2 regions of the Faecalicoccus sp. LCP19S3_E2 genome follow, and region 2 is predicted to be linked to the other one. Evidence: a T-box and tRNA genes for the amino acid it is inferred to sense, from the RefSeq annotation. Region 2 holds a T-box; the other holds one or more tRNA genes.
The links. The T-box of region 2 lies ahead of metG (methionine--tRNA ligase). A T-box ahead of a tRNA ligase gene usually reads a tRNA of that ligase, here a tRNA-Met.

Region 1 (6,176 bases), on a different contig from region 2:
ATGATCATACAAATCCGAAATACATTCGTATTCACTTGGATCCGGTTCCGGAATCGGATTGGTTTTTACTTCCCCCTGTGACTTCGTTTTAGGATACATTGGTTGTTTTCTGGGAACAAACAAAATATCACTTTCCGTAATATTTTGCGTCGAATACGCCTTGATATTTTTATTGACATCGTAAAGTTCATACCAATCTTCATTACAATGTAACATATAAGGATTCGCCACAAATACGGCCGGCACTTTTTCATCTATAAGCGGACGTTTGATATACACCGCAATAAGATCGTATTTTCCATCCTCATCCGTATCCACCGGTGTTTCCACATATACTTTTTCAAAAATTGTTTTCATAAAACTCCTATTTGTTTGTTTCTTTTGGATGTTTCTTTAAATATGCTTTCCATATCAATACAAAGATGGCACCAAGGGCCAACATCGCAACCAAAAATCCGAAAAAATGTCGATATCCATCTACGCCAGGATTTTGATCGATCATAATCCCGGCTAATACAGAAACAAAGATTTCCGGTAAATAGCCGACTGTGGAAATAATGCCCGCAGCCGTTCCGGAGAATTTTTCAGGGATACCACCTTCATCCATCATAGCCCATGTCTGCGCATAATTGACATTGTAGAAAATATAAATCAGAACAAATAAAATCGTAAACATCAAAATTGAATCCGATTGTATCGGCAAGATCAAAATGCCTAATGTTCCCAAAATCATGATCACAAATGAAATCAAAAGCGCATTTCCTGTTCCAAATTTATCGGAGAAAAATCCACCACCTACATTTCCAAATAAAGAAAACCAACGCTTTAAAGCAGCTAAAGTCGCTCCAAAAGTAACCGTTGCCCCTAAGATCGATGTCGCATAAGGTGTAAAGTAGTACAAAGATAAAGTAAATACATAATTACAAAATGTCACAAATCCAATGATCCAAACCGCAGGCATCTTTAAGACTTGACCTATTCCCTTAAACGAAATACGATCGCTCTTTTCCATTTTTCCATCCTTTACCGTAAAGAAACAAAAAATACCCATCGCAATCGTAATAATGGAATAATATACAATGACGGTTTTCATGCCCAGTACTTCATCGTTGATCTGTCCAATTCCAATACGGAACGCAACCACAGCTCCCATAGCCATCAAAGCCGCGCCGATGCCTCGTCCGCCTTCAAAGAAACCATAAGCTTTTCCCTGATCATCTGAACCGGACAAAATACGCACCGCTTTTACACAGGCCGGCCAAAAGGCAAATAAACTTGAAATTCCCCAGAAAGCATACAGCGCTACCAATCCATAATAGTTAAGTGGCAACAAATGAACAAAACCACCAAGACCGGTTCCAATCAAAGAAACAGTCAAAATAATTCGTGTTGAGAAGCGGTCGGCCACAACCCCTCCAAACAGATAAGAAATCATCCCAAATATACCTAAGATGCTGCCAAAAACGCCTATCTGTGTATTAGTTAAATGATACGTTGCCAAGTAGGCATCATAATAATCAAAACGGAAATATGGCAATCCGTATATGATGGCTCCACTAAAGGCAACAATAAGAATCGCCCAAATATTTTTGGATAATTTCTCTCCAAAACCGAGCTTTGCTAATAAGTTTTTCATAAACTCTCCTCCTGTTTAACAATTTGATCTTCTTTATGATTAAAGGAATGTAATCCCTTATAAAGAACTATGCCTGCAACCGCATAAAGTCCGGCGGCAATAAAATAAGCTTTCTGATAGCCAGATTGTTCTAAAAATAAATAACCACCCGTAAAGTAACCACTTAAAATACTAACGATTCCCGCCATGAAATTCACCAGCGAAGTATAAATAGGACGAATCGATTTAGGAATGACATCCATAGACAAGGAACTATCGACCGGACTGGATAAGTTGGCAAGACCGGCTCGAATAAATAAAGCACCACCTACAACAGGGACTACAAAATCCCCCAGATAATTTCCACATCCGATCAAGATCATAAACGGTATAGAAGCCATCACTGTAAAAAAGATCGTACCTACTTTACCAAATCTCTTCACACACTTAGGTGTAAAAAACATAAACAACACAATGGCAATATACGAAATCGAAACAATTAAAGAAGATGTAGCTTTATCAATATGCAGGTTTCGATTCAAATACACGGTATAATACGATGTAAACAATCCCATCGCAAAAGAAATCAAAGCCCAATATAATAAATAAGCTCTGGAATAACGATTTAATAAAACCTCTGAAATCCCTCTTATTTTTTGCTTCCATGAAATCTTCTCTTGGAATTCATGTGTCATAAAGTCTTCTTTCTTTTCTTTGATGAACAATACAGGAATTAATGAAATCAAAGAAATGCAGCCAAATAGAAATAATACGATTTCATTCCCCATCATATAATTCGCATACATGGCATTGGATAACTGCGTAATATATCGCGTTGCTTCCTGCGCTGCAGAATATGTAATGCCAGAAACCATCGAAAAAGCTTTGACCACAAAAGCTCCCCCTAAATAAGTGGCAATAAAATAACCAATGTATCCCATATAGTACGTTCTTGTGTACCAATTTATTTTTTTTAGGCCCAGATGTTCAGTATAACAGGCAATAAAAGGACTTAGCATAATAAAATGAAGTTGTACACCTGTTAAAGCCAGTAATGTCGCAGCGTAGAGCACCCAGTCATATTGTAGAAAGATAGCCCCAAAAAACGCAAACGATGTTCCTAGCGAACAAAACAGCAGCAGTTTTTTATAGCCTATTTTAGGTACAGCCAATAACAACAAGGCACTGATAAATGTCGCATATCCGTAAAAAGCCCAAAAAGATGTCGCAATTGAGACTTGTACTTCCTGTAAATAATTCACATAAGTATCATATAAAACACCACTTGCCAGATTATTGATGACATAACTTATAATGAAGCAAAGAATATTTCTCTTTTCCCTTATTGTCTCCATTACACCCTCCTAAAAACAGCTTTCATTATACGTTTATACCAGTAATATATCAAATATTTTTTTCATTTTTGTTTCATGAATTTTCATAATGATTTTTCATCGAAAAAATCCTAATTAAGAAGTAATAAGTTGGGCAAATCTATTTTCAATAATAAGGAAAAATCCATCTTAATTTGAATCTAGAAATCATACTTTTCACACAGATTCCCGATTGAACACTCAGAAAACAAAAAAAGCCTTTATCGAATGTGATAAAGACTCATTTTCATAAGTGGTGGTCTCAGTCGGAATCGAACCAACGACACAAGGATTTTCAGTCCTTTGCTCTACCAACTGAGCTATGAGACCATTTGGTTGCGGGGGAAGGATTTGAACCAACGACCTCCGGGTTATGAGCCCGACGAGCTACCAGACTGCTCTACCCCGCGATGTGAAATATTAACTTGAATGGCGGAGAAGCTGGGATTCGAACCCAGGCGCCGCGCTAACGACCTACCGGTTTTCAAGACCGGACCCTTCAGCCACTTGGGTACTTCTCCAATCGTATTAAAATTGGTGGACCCTGTAGGACTCGAACCTACGACCCGCCGGTTATGAGCCGGATGCTCTGACCAACTGAGCTAAGGGTCCATTAAACTCGTTGGTGGCTGGAGTGAGACTCGAACTCACGACCTTCCGGGTATGAACCGGATGCTCTAGCCAACTAAGCTACCCAGCCAAAAATTTAGAAAGTGGTCGGGACGACAGGATTTGAACCTGCGACCCCTTGATCCCAAATCAAGTGCACTACCAAGCTGTGCTACGTCCCGAAAACAAAATAAATGGCGCGCCCAGCAGGAGTCGAACCCACAACCTTTTGATCCGTAGTCAAACGCTCTATCCAATTGAGCTATGGGCGCACATACACAATCAGTGCTCAATTAATATAGCACAGCCTTTCCCCTTTTGCAATGCCTTTTTTTAAATTTTACACGGATTGTCGTATCTATCTGTCAAAAAAAGATGCCTTCGATGATTTCACAGAACCATTTTCATAACCCATTATTCCTCCTCTATCACTTTTATATTTTCAAAGATAGGATCTTTTATATTTTGTATAGTCGCCTGTTGCCCATCTATACAAAAAGTATAAGTTCCATCTTGATGATGAATCAAATATCCCTGCTCCTGCATTTCTTGCTCGCTCCATGTTCCTTCGGTTCCAGGAGCATTTTCATGATAAGGCTCAAAAATGACAAGATTTGTGAAAACAGGAAGCATAAACACAAACAGTAAAATACCTTTATTTGTCTTTTTCTTCTGTTTGGATTCTAAAAGATATTGAACACGATACGATAAAACATTTCTATTTTCCGCTAAGAAAAAGCTCGATGAAAATCGCAATCTCTTCTGTAACACATTTTTAGTTATCTTCTCGTTCATTTCCACTAAAGTGGAAACATAGTCCAACATTTTCTCCTGTGTCATAGAACGTGTTACTTTTTCATCTACACGCATCTCCAATACGATCTGAACTTGATTTTTCAGCCAGTACACCGGTAAAAACCACCAATATACGATCGTTAAAAGATTCATCAGCTGTTTGATCCATATATCATGATTTAGAATGTGCTGCTGCTCATGCGATAAAATGTGTTCTATTTCCTTTTGTGAATAAGAAACATTTGGTAACAGGATCACTTTTTGCCATCCTAAAACCATAGGAACTTCGATTAAATCCGTCTTCCAAACCGGATAATCGTTTTTTGGATTCACCTTCATGAAATCAGAAATATGAAACACTTCACTTTTCTTTTGAATGATCTTTTGTAGATCAAACATCCTTTTTAACATATATAAAGAATGAAGAGCGGTAGCTATCATCCCCACAAACCAGAGAATCATGATCACTTCGCCAAACCGATGGCCGAATACCACAGTGTTTAAAAGAGCCTGTAAAGGATTCATCAAAGCACTAAACGCAATCGTTATAGTAAAAGGAAATTCCACCGGTAAAAAAAGACGGCCCCATATGATCATCGCCAACAATATCAAAAGATCCGTCCGAAATAGAAGATGTGTCTTCTTTTTCTGTATCAAAACATAAAAAAGCAGAATCATCCCCAATGCCATTAATAAAGTAATAAAAATCGAAGAAGCAGATATATGCATAAAATTATAACCCCCCCCCCGTTATAAATTTATTATATCCTAATTCTTTCAAAAAGAACATTAAGATTTCATGAGGACATAAAACAGGCTTTCTATTGATTCTTAAATCGAACAAAAAAATTAAGAAAATTTTATAAAATTCAGCGATTGTATTGTGCTATAATACAGCTACGAAAGGGGATTTATCATTAAGGGGTTTTACATTCATGAAGGGGAAACAAATCATAGTCCGGGGTTCTATCCTCCTGTCATTGGCGGCTGTTATTTTTGGCTTGTTTATCAGTGCATGTTCCCATGCGGATATCTTGCCGGTTCGTTCGAACATTGTTTATCAAAAAGGGGAAATTGTAAATCTGAAAGTAGAGAATTTTTTAGACTCCAGCGTATCTTCCGAAGTCTTAAAAAAGGCGATTTTATACTCACCTTTATTAGATCGTGAAAAATATACATTGGATGAAAACTGTAACGTTGTTTCTAAAGGAAAAGACTATTTAGAATGTGGTACGTATCAAGTTTCCATTGCGTATAAAGATGAAATCAAAACTCTGCAGTTTAAGGTCGTAAAAGCATAAAACGACAAGACGTCAAGTCCTGTCGTTTTTTTATCGTCGTAAGCGAAATGTTTTCGGAGCTTTCGCATAAACCAGTTTATACGCAATTAAAATATAGAGTATGCAGAAAAGTGACATGATTGTTCCAAAGACATAGGTGCTCATATGGATATAGATAAACGCAAAGCACACAATGTAGGTCAATGACATGACGATACCATAGGTTGCGCTCTTGGTTTCGGTAAATTCATTATATGGCTGCAAAAGATAATAACTTGTCAAATAATGAATGGAAAAGAAAATGCTCGTTGATACAATACAAATAAATACGATGGGATAAACCCAAATACTTTCATCGGCCTGACTGATTGCCAAAAGGATCGGCAGGCCAATGGCTAATACCAAGGCCGGCATTAAATTGATCACAATCAAAGAGCGTAATCGCAAGCGAAACAAAGATAAGATCACATCCGACCTGCGATAAAAGGAATATGTCAACATACT
Region 2 (6,176 bases):
CCGTCATCATACTACTCTCCTTTTTTCTTCTGTCTTCTTTGAAACTCTATATAAAAACGTCGTATAACACTGGTTGAAAGTAACCATGCAAACCAGAAAATCAGGGCGGTACAAAAGAACCAGGAAGCATCAATCTTTTGCACGATCAAAAAAACAGATACGATCAAGATACCGATCAATACAGCACTTTTGTTGACAAAGGAGCGAAACAGTTCGATAACATACACTTCTATTTCCGAATAGAGAAATACATTGGTTTCTTCTTTTTCTTTCAGTGAATCATAGATTCCACTGGCAAAATTCTCCAAGATTTTTTTCATAGCTTTAGTGTAGCACAAAAAAAGATACAGTTGGCATCAAGCCTCTGTATCTTCTTCCTGTTCCAGTTTCTTTAACAGCTTCCAAAAGGAATAACATCTAACAATTCCCAGAATCAATACGATGATCCCAATGATGCGAAATGCCTGATGATCGGCCACGATACCGCCAATCAAAATCACAAGCCCTAAGATCACCAGCTGCATCTGTCGAAACAAAACCTTTTGTCGATCACTCATATTAACGTACAACTGTACCGTTTGGCATCTCTGTTACCGGACTGATAATCGACAATCCCTTTTCAGAGCTTGCACAAAGAATCATTCCGTTACTATCAACACCACGCAGTTTAACCGGTTTTAAATTGGTCACGACAATAACCTGTTTTCCAATCAACTCTTCCGGTTTATAAGTATTGGCAATCCCACTGACCACCTGACGAATCTCTTCACCCATATCGATTTTTTCCACCAGAAGACGATCGGCTTTAGGATGTTTTTCACATTCAATGATCGTCCCGACCTTTAATTCCACTTTGGAGAAATCATCGATCGTGATTTCTTCTTTAATTTCTTCTTTCTTTGGTTTTTCTTCTTTTTGCGCTTCCAATTCTTTATTCAGTTCTTCCATGAATTTCTTTTCATCAATACGGGCAAACAGAACTTCCGGTTTCTTTTCTACCTGGATGCCTGTTTCTAACTGTCCGAAAGTCTGAATCGAATCAAAATCACGTTGGTTCGTATGTAATGTATCTAAGATCTTATCCGCTGTTTCCGGCAGGAAGCTCTTCAATAAAACAGCACTGATACGAATGGATTCCAATAAATTATACAATACGGTTGCCAAACGATCTTTTTTATCTTCTTCCTTGGCCAGCGCCCAAGGCATCGTCTGATCAATGTATTTATTGGAGCGACGAAGCAGCGTAAAGATTTCATCTAACGCATCCCCCACACGCAGTTCTTCCATTTTGGCTTCCACTTTAGATAACGTGTTCTGGGCTAGTTCGATCAATTCTTTATCAACATCTTCTTCAACATTTGGATTTAGAATCTGTCCGTCAAAATATTTATTGGACATCGCTACCGTACGAGAAACCAGATTTCCTAAAATATTAGCCAGATCGGAATTGATTCTTTCTACGACCAACTCCCATGTGATCGTTCCATCCTGTGCAAACGGCATTTCATGCAGGCAATAGTAACGCACCGCATCCACACCAAAATGACGTACCAAATCTTCGGCATAAATAACATTTCCCTTAGATTTGGACATTTTTCCATCCCCGATCAAAAGCCATGGATGTCCGAAGACTTTCTTTGGCAATGGTTCTCCTAAAGCCATCAGGATAATCGGCCAGTAGATTGTATGGAAACGCAGTATGTCTTTTCCGATGATGTGGGTAGCCGGCCAGTATTTTTTATACTTTGGATCACTGTTGCCATAGGCATCATAGCCTAATGAAGTGATATAGTTGGATAACGCATCGATCCATACATAAACGATATGACCTTCATCAAAATCAACCGGAATTCCCCATTTAAAGGAAGTTCTGGATACACAAAGATCTTGTAATCCTGGGCGTAAGAAGTTATTCAACATCTCGTTTTTACGAGATTCCGGCTGAATAAAATCCGGATGCTCTTCAATGTATTGAATCAAGCGATCAGCATATTTCTGTAAATTTAAGAAGTAAGCTTCTTCTTTGGCTTTTTGTACCGGTCTTCCACAATCCGGACATTTACCGTCCACTAACTGCGATTCCGTCCAGAATGACTCACATGGTGTACAATACCATCCTTCATACACTCCTTTATAAATATCACCCTGTTCATACAGCTTGCGAAAGATCTTCTGTACACGCTTCATATGATCTTTGTCCGTAGTACGGATAAAGTAATCATAGCTGGTATTCATCAGATCCCAGTTGGAGCGAATCTTTGTCGAAATGGAATCGACAAATTCCTGGCAGGATACACCGGCTTCCTTCGCCTTTTCTTCAATTTTGATACCGTGTTCATCGGTTCCGGTCTGGAAGAACACATCGTATCCCTGTGCTCTTTTAAAGCGGGCAATCGCATCACTTAAAATGATCTCATACGTATTTCCGATATGAGGTCTTCCGGATGTATAGGCGATTGCGGTTGTTAAATAAAAAGGTCCTTTATTTTCCATATTGTCCTCCTATAAAATAAAAAAAGCCTTCCTCCCAAGGACGAAAGCTTCGTGGTACCACCTTAGTTCGTATCTGTATAGATTACAAATACCTCATTGGCCGTTAACGCCGGCTACGTTTCTTTCTACATTATTCAAAAGAACGGCTCCAAGTCCATGTTCCCATCTTTTCTGTCACAGAATTTCACCAAACTTCTGCTCTCTTTGCACAGTCCAAATGGTACTCTACTTTTCTTTGCCTTTTAATGCCTGTATTATACGATAGAAATTTTGTTTAAACAAGTACATAGAAAAAAGAAGGCGAAAACACCTTCTTTAAGCTGCTTTGGTCAAAATGCGAACCAACGGTAAAGCCTTGGCCGGACAATTGGTAACACCCAAATGACGATCCGGTTTTGTCGTTCCGTGATAATCACTTCCACAGGAGATAAACGCTTTATACTTCTGAGCGATTCGAATGGCAGAAGCCATTGTTTCTTCACGAATATCCGGACTGAAGCATTCGATACCATCCATACCTAAACGCATGATTTCCTCAATCAGATCATCACTGATGGAATCCAGATGCCAGCTTGCCAAAATCGCAATACCTCCGGCTTCATGAATAGCTTGAATGATCTCTTTAGCTGCCGGATAGGTACAATGCACGTAACAAGGACCATTCTTACCAAATACATCCTTGCGGAAACGACGCATTGCTTCTTTTGGTTCATAAGCATCCACGTATTTTTTTACCAACGGCATTGAACGCACCTGCGCATTATTAAACACCATGTTTGTGATATCCGTTGGTGTAATCGTCTGAAATCTTGAATTCTCCATGATGGATCTTGTATCGATCTTTACCTTTGCCAGTTTTTCAAATCGCTGCACACGTTCGATCGACATCTTCTTTTCACGCATCAAGGATTCTCTTTCCAAATCATCAAAGATTTCATGAGACCAGTCGATGTAGTATCCCAAAATACGAATTCGAGTACTGCGATATTGTGCATCGATTTCCACTCCCGGTATATATTGTATGCCATAAAGTGGTGCAAATCGACTGGCAGCCGCATTGGCTCTGGCACAGTTATGATCGGTGATCGATATTGTTTCCATGCCAAGCTGTTTGGCTTCTTTAAAGATTTCTTCGACATCATTCGATGCATCATCGCTGTAATTTGAGCGAATATGCAAATCAATTGGCGTTACATCGGCTTTGATTTCTTCTTTTACTTCCTGTTCAAAGCGAATATTGGTGATTGGCTCACGTACAGTAACGGTATTAAAGAACAGATCGACCAACGTCTGTTGACAAGGCGTCAACAGAGCTACCAGGCCATTGACAAGCCACCATAATACGATGCCAAAAGTCTGGAAGAAGAAACCGAAAACCATAAGCGGAATCCCAAAGCCAACCATCTGTCGAAAGATGACTTTTAAAGCTGATGCTTCTTCTTTGTTTTTCTTTACCAGCTTTAAATCAGTAAAGACATATCCGATCGACTGCCCTTTACAGCGAGCCGAAAATATCGGCAACAATAACACGCTGACAACAAACAACAGGGCATACATGATATAAAACAAAAGATCAAAGAAATTAGGTGGGATCAATCCACAAAGAATCAACAAAAACTCAATGACCCATATATATACCGGCAACAGGCATACATTGATATCCATTAAAAAGGCAAAAAAATGTGCCTGATAGTCTTCAAAATTACGCCTTAAATACTTGGCATGACGATATCCGCCGGAACGATACAGCTGTGATTTTTTCTGAAAATAGGCTGTAGTCAAATCTTTTAAACTATACTCTTTGATGACCATGGTTCTATCACAAACCTTTCCTGTCTTCTATTATACAAAAATTCCTTATACAAAGAAAGGCAGAAAAAAAGATCGCCGCTTTGACGATCTCTTACAGATTCTTTTCTTTCTTACGTTTGATCAAAAAGCCAAATCCAACGGAAGATAAAGCCATTAAAGCTCCATATAATCCAAATCCGCTGGAAGTCGATGTATCTACGACCGGTCTTTTTGTCAATGTACTTCCCTGATTTTCAATACGCTGGCACTGATTGACCAAAGAGAAATATCTCTGGCTTCCATTGGCCAACAAATAAGAATTTAACTGTGAAACCTTATCAGTGGATAAATCCGAATAACCGGCAACACCCGATAAGATCTGACGATAGTTATACATCGTTACCGAAGTATAAAGATTGCCATTGGCATCCATCAGATAATTTTTGATAAAATTTTGTACATCCGGATCCAGTGTGTTTAACTCTAAAGTGTTCGATACGACTGGCTTTACTGTTTCCTTTGTTTCTGAAACAACCGGTTTTGTTTCCTGTACAACAGGTGTAACCACTTGTGGCTCTACTGTTTTAGAAACAGACTGTGTGGCACTGACCAGTAAAGATTCTTCTGTTGGCTCTGCCTTATACAAAAATATTGTCGGTGCAATTACCGGAGCCTCTATCTCTTCGAAAGCTTCATTTTCTACAGGCTCTTTTTCCTCTTCCGGTTTACTTTCGGTTTCATCCTGAACATTTTCTTCCGTTTCCGGTTTAGAAACTTCTGTTGTTTCCGTTTCCTTGTTTTCTTCTGCCTCTTTATTGTCTTCCGTTGTCTTTTCCGGTTCCTGCGAAGATGTCGATTCCTCCGTTACAGGCGGCTTATTTTCGTTGGCCTCCTGTTCCGGTTTTGTGATTTCTTCACTTTCCTCCGGTTTGACCTCTTCTTTTTCCTTGACGGTCTGCTGCATCAAAAGCGCTTCTTCATACAACTTCGTATAGTCTTTTTCCAGCAGCTTTCCTTCTGGATTCTTCGTGTTCCATAGAATCTCTTTTACAGCCTTCTGCATATCCTTGCTTAAGGTATCATATACTTTTTTCCCGCTCAGGATCTGCTCATAGTTTTTCTCTGTTACAGTTTCATAGACTGTGTAACTAACGATCTCCTGTTTTTTGGTATCGATCGTTACCTTTTTAAATGAACAGTACAGATCAACAAAATCCTGCGGATCTTTGATTTCCTTTGTCTGTACTACAGTCGTCTGTGTTGGAGTCGTTTGTGCATAAATCGGCATGCCGGAAAAGCCTATGGCAGAAGCTGCCACCACAGAAGCAAGACTGTATGCGATCCTTTTTTTCATTGATCCATCACTCCTCACGTTTCTTATACCAACTTGTATTTTACCTTATTTTTTACTGGTTTTCCAGTCCCCAATATCGAACGACAAATTCTCGTGCCTCTTGATCCGTTCTTTCCAGTTCCTCTAAAGTCGGATTCGCAATAAAAGTAGCTGCTTCTACAGCTTTTTCAATACTTTCTTCGATCTGTAAAAAAGTAATCTTTTTATCCAGAAAAAGCTCTACGGCCTTTTCATCCGCTCCATTAAAACAAGCACCCAGATTTCCTTCTTTTTTTCCAATCTGATATGCCAATTTCAACATCGGATAGCGTTCATAATCCATTTCTTTAAAATCCAGACTTAACGTCTTTGTCATATCTAACGGATGCTCTTCCTTTAAATATGGACGGTTTGGATACATCAAAGCATATTGTATCGGCAGTCGCATATCGGCTGAACCAAGCTGCGCCATGATGGCATTGTCATTATATTCCACCATGGAGTGAATCAAGCTTTGGGCATGTAAGACCGTGTCGATCTTTTCATAAGGAAGATCAAA

Region 1: it encodes a tRNA-Met, which carries the amino acid that the T-box ahead of metG (methionine--tRNA ligase) is inferred to sense. The anticodon was not compared.

What each region holds. Positions count from the first base shown of each region.
Region 1 covers NZ_JBQKEP010000010.1:17,878-24,053, reverse strand. The annotation lists gene ACTQX6_RS09345 (CocE/NonD family hydrolase) at 1-357, opposite strand, end outside; gene ACTQX6_RS09340 (MFS transporter) at 365-1,636, opposite strand; gene ACTQX6_RS09335 (MFS transporter) at 1,633-2,970, opposite strand; tRNA gene ACTQX6_RS09330 (tRNA-Phe) at 3,243-3,318, opposite strand; tRNA gene ACTQX6_RS09325 (tRNA-Met) at 3,322-3,398, opposite strand; tRNA gene ACTQX6_RS09320 (tRNA-Ser) at 3,419-3,509, opposite strand; tRNA gene ACTQX6_RS09315 (tRNA-Ile) at 3,524-3,600, opposite strand; tRNA gene ACTQX6_RS09310 (tRNA-Met) at 3,612-3,688, opposite strand; tRNA gene ACTQX6_RS09305 (tRNA-Pro) at 3,703-3,779, opposite strand; tRNA gene ACTQX6_RS09300 (tRNA-Arg) at 3,793-3,869, opposite strand; gene ACTQX6_RS09295 (M56 family metallopeptidase) at 4,012-5,121, opposite strand; gene ACTQX6_RS09290 (hypothetical protein) at 5,328-5,693, shown strand; gene ACTQX6_RS09285 (hypothetical protein) at 5,724-6,176, opposite strand, start outside.
Region 2 covers NZ_JBQKEP010000001.1:39,212-45,387, forward strand. The annotation lists gene ACTQX6_RS00255 (sugar O-acetyltransferase) at 1-7, opposite strand, end outside; gene ACTQX6_RS00260 (hypothetical protein) at 12-320, opposite strand; gene ACTQX6_RS00265 (hypothetical protein) at 357-557, opposite strand; gene metG (methionine--tRNA ligase) at 559-2,493, opposite strand; T-box leader at 2,527-2,738, opposite strand; gene ACTQX6_RS00275 (PHP domain-containing protein) at 2,809-4,305, opposite strand; gene ACTQX6_RS00280 (hypothetical protein) at 4,397-5,638, opposite strand; gene dxr (1-deoxy-D-xylulose-5-phosphate reductoisomerase) at 5,691-6,176, opposite strand, start outside.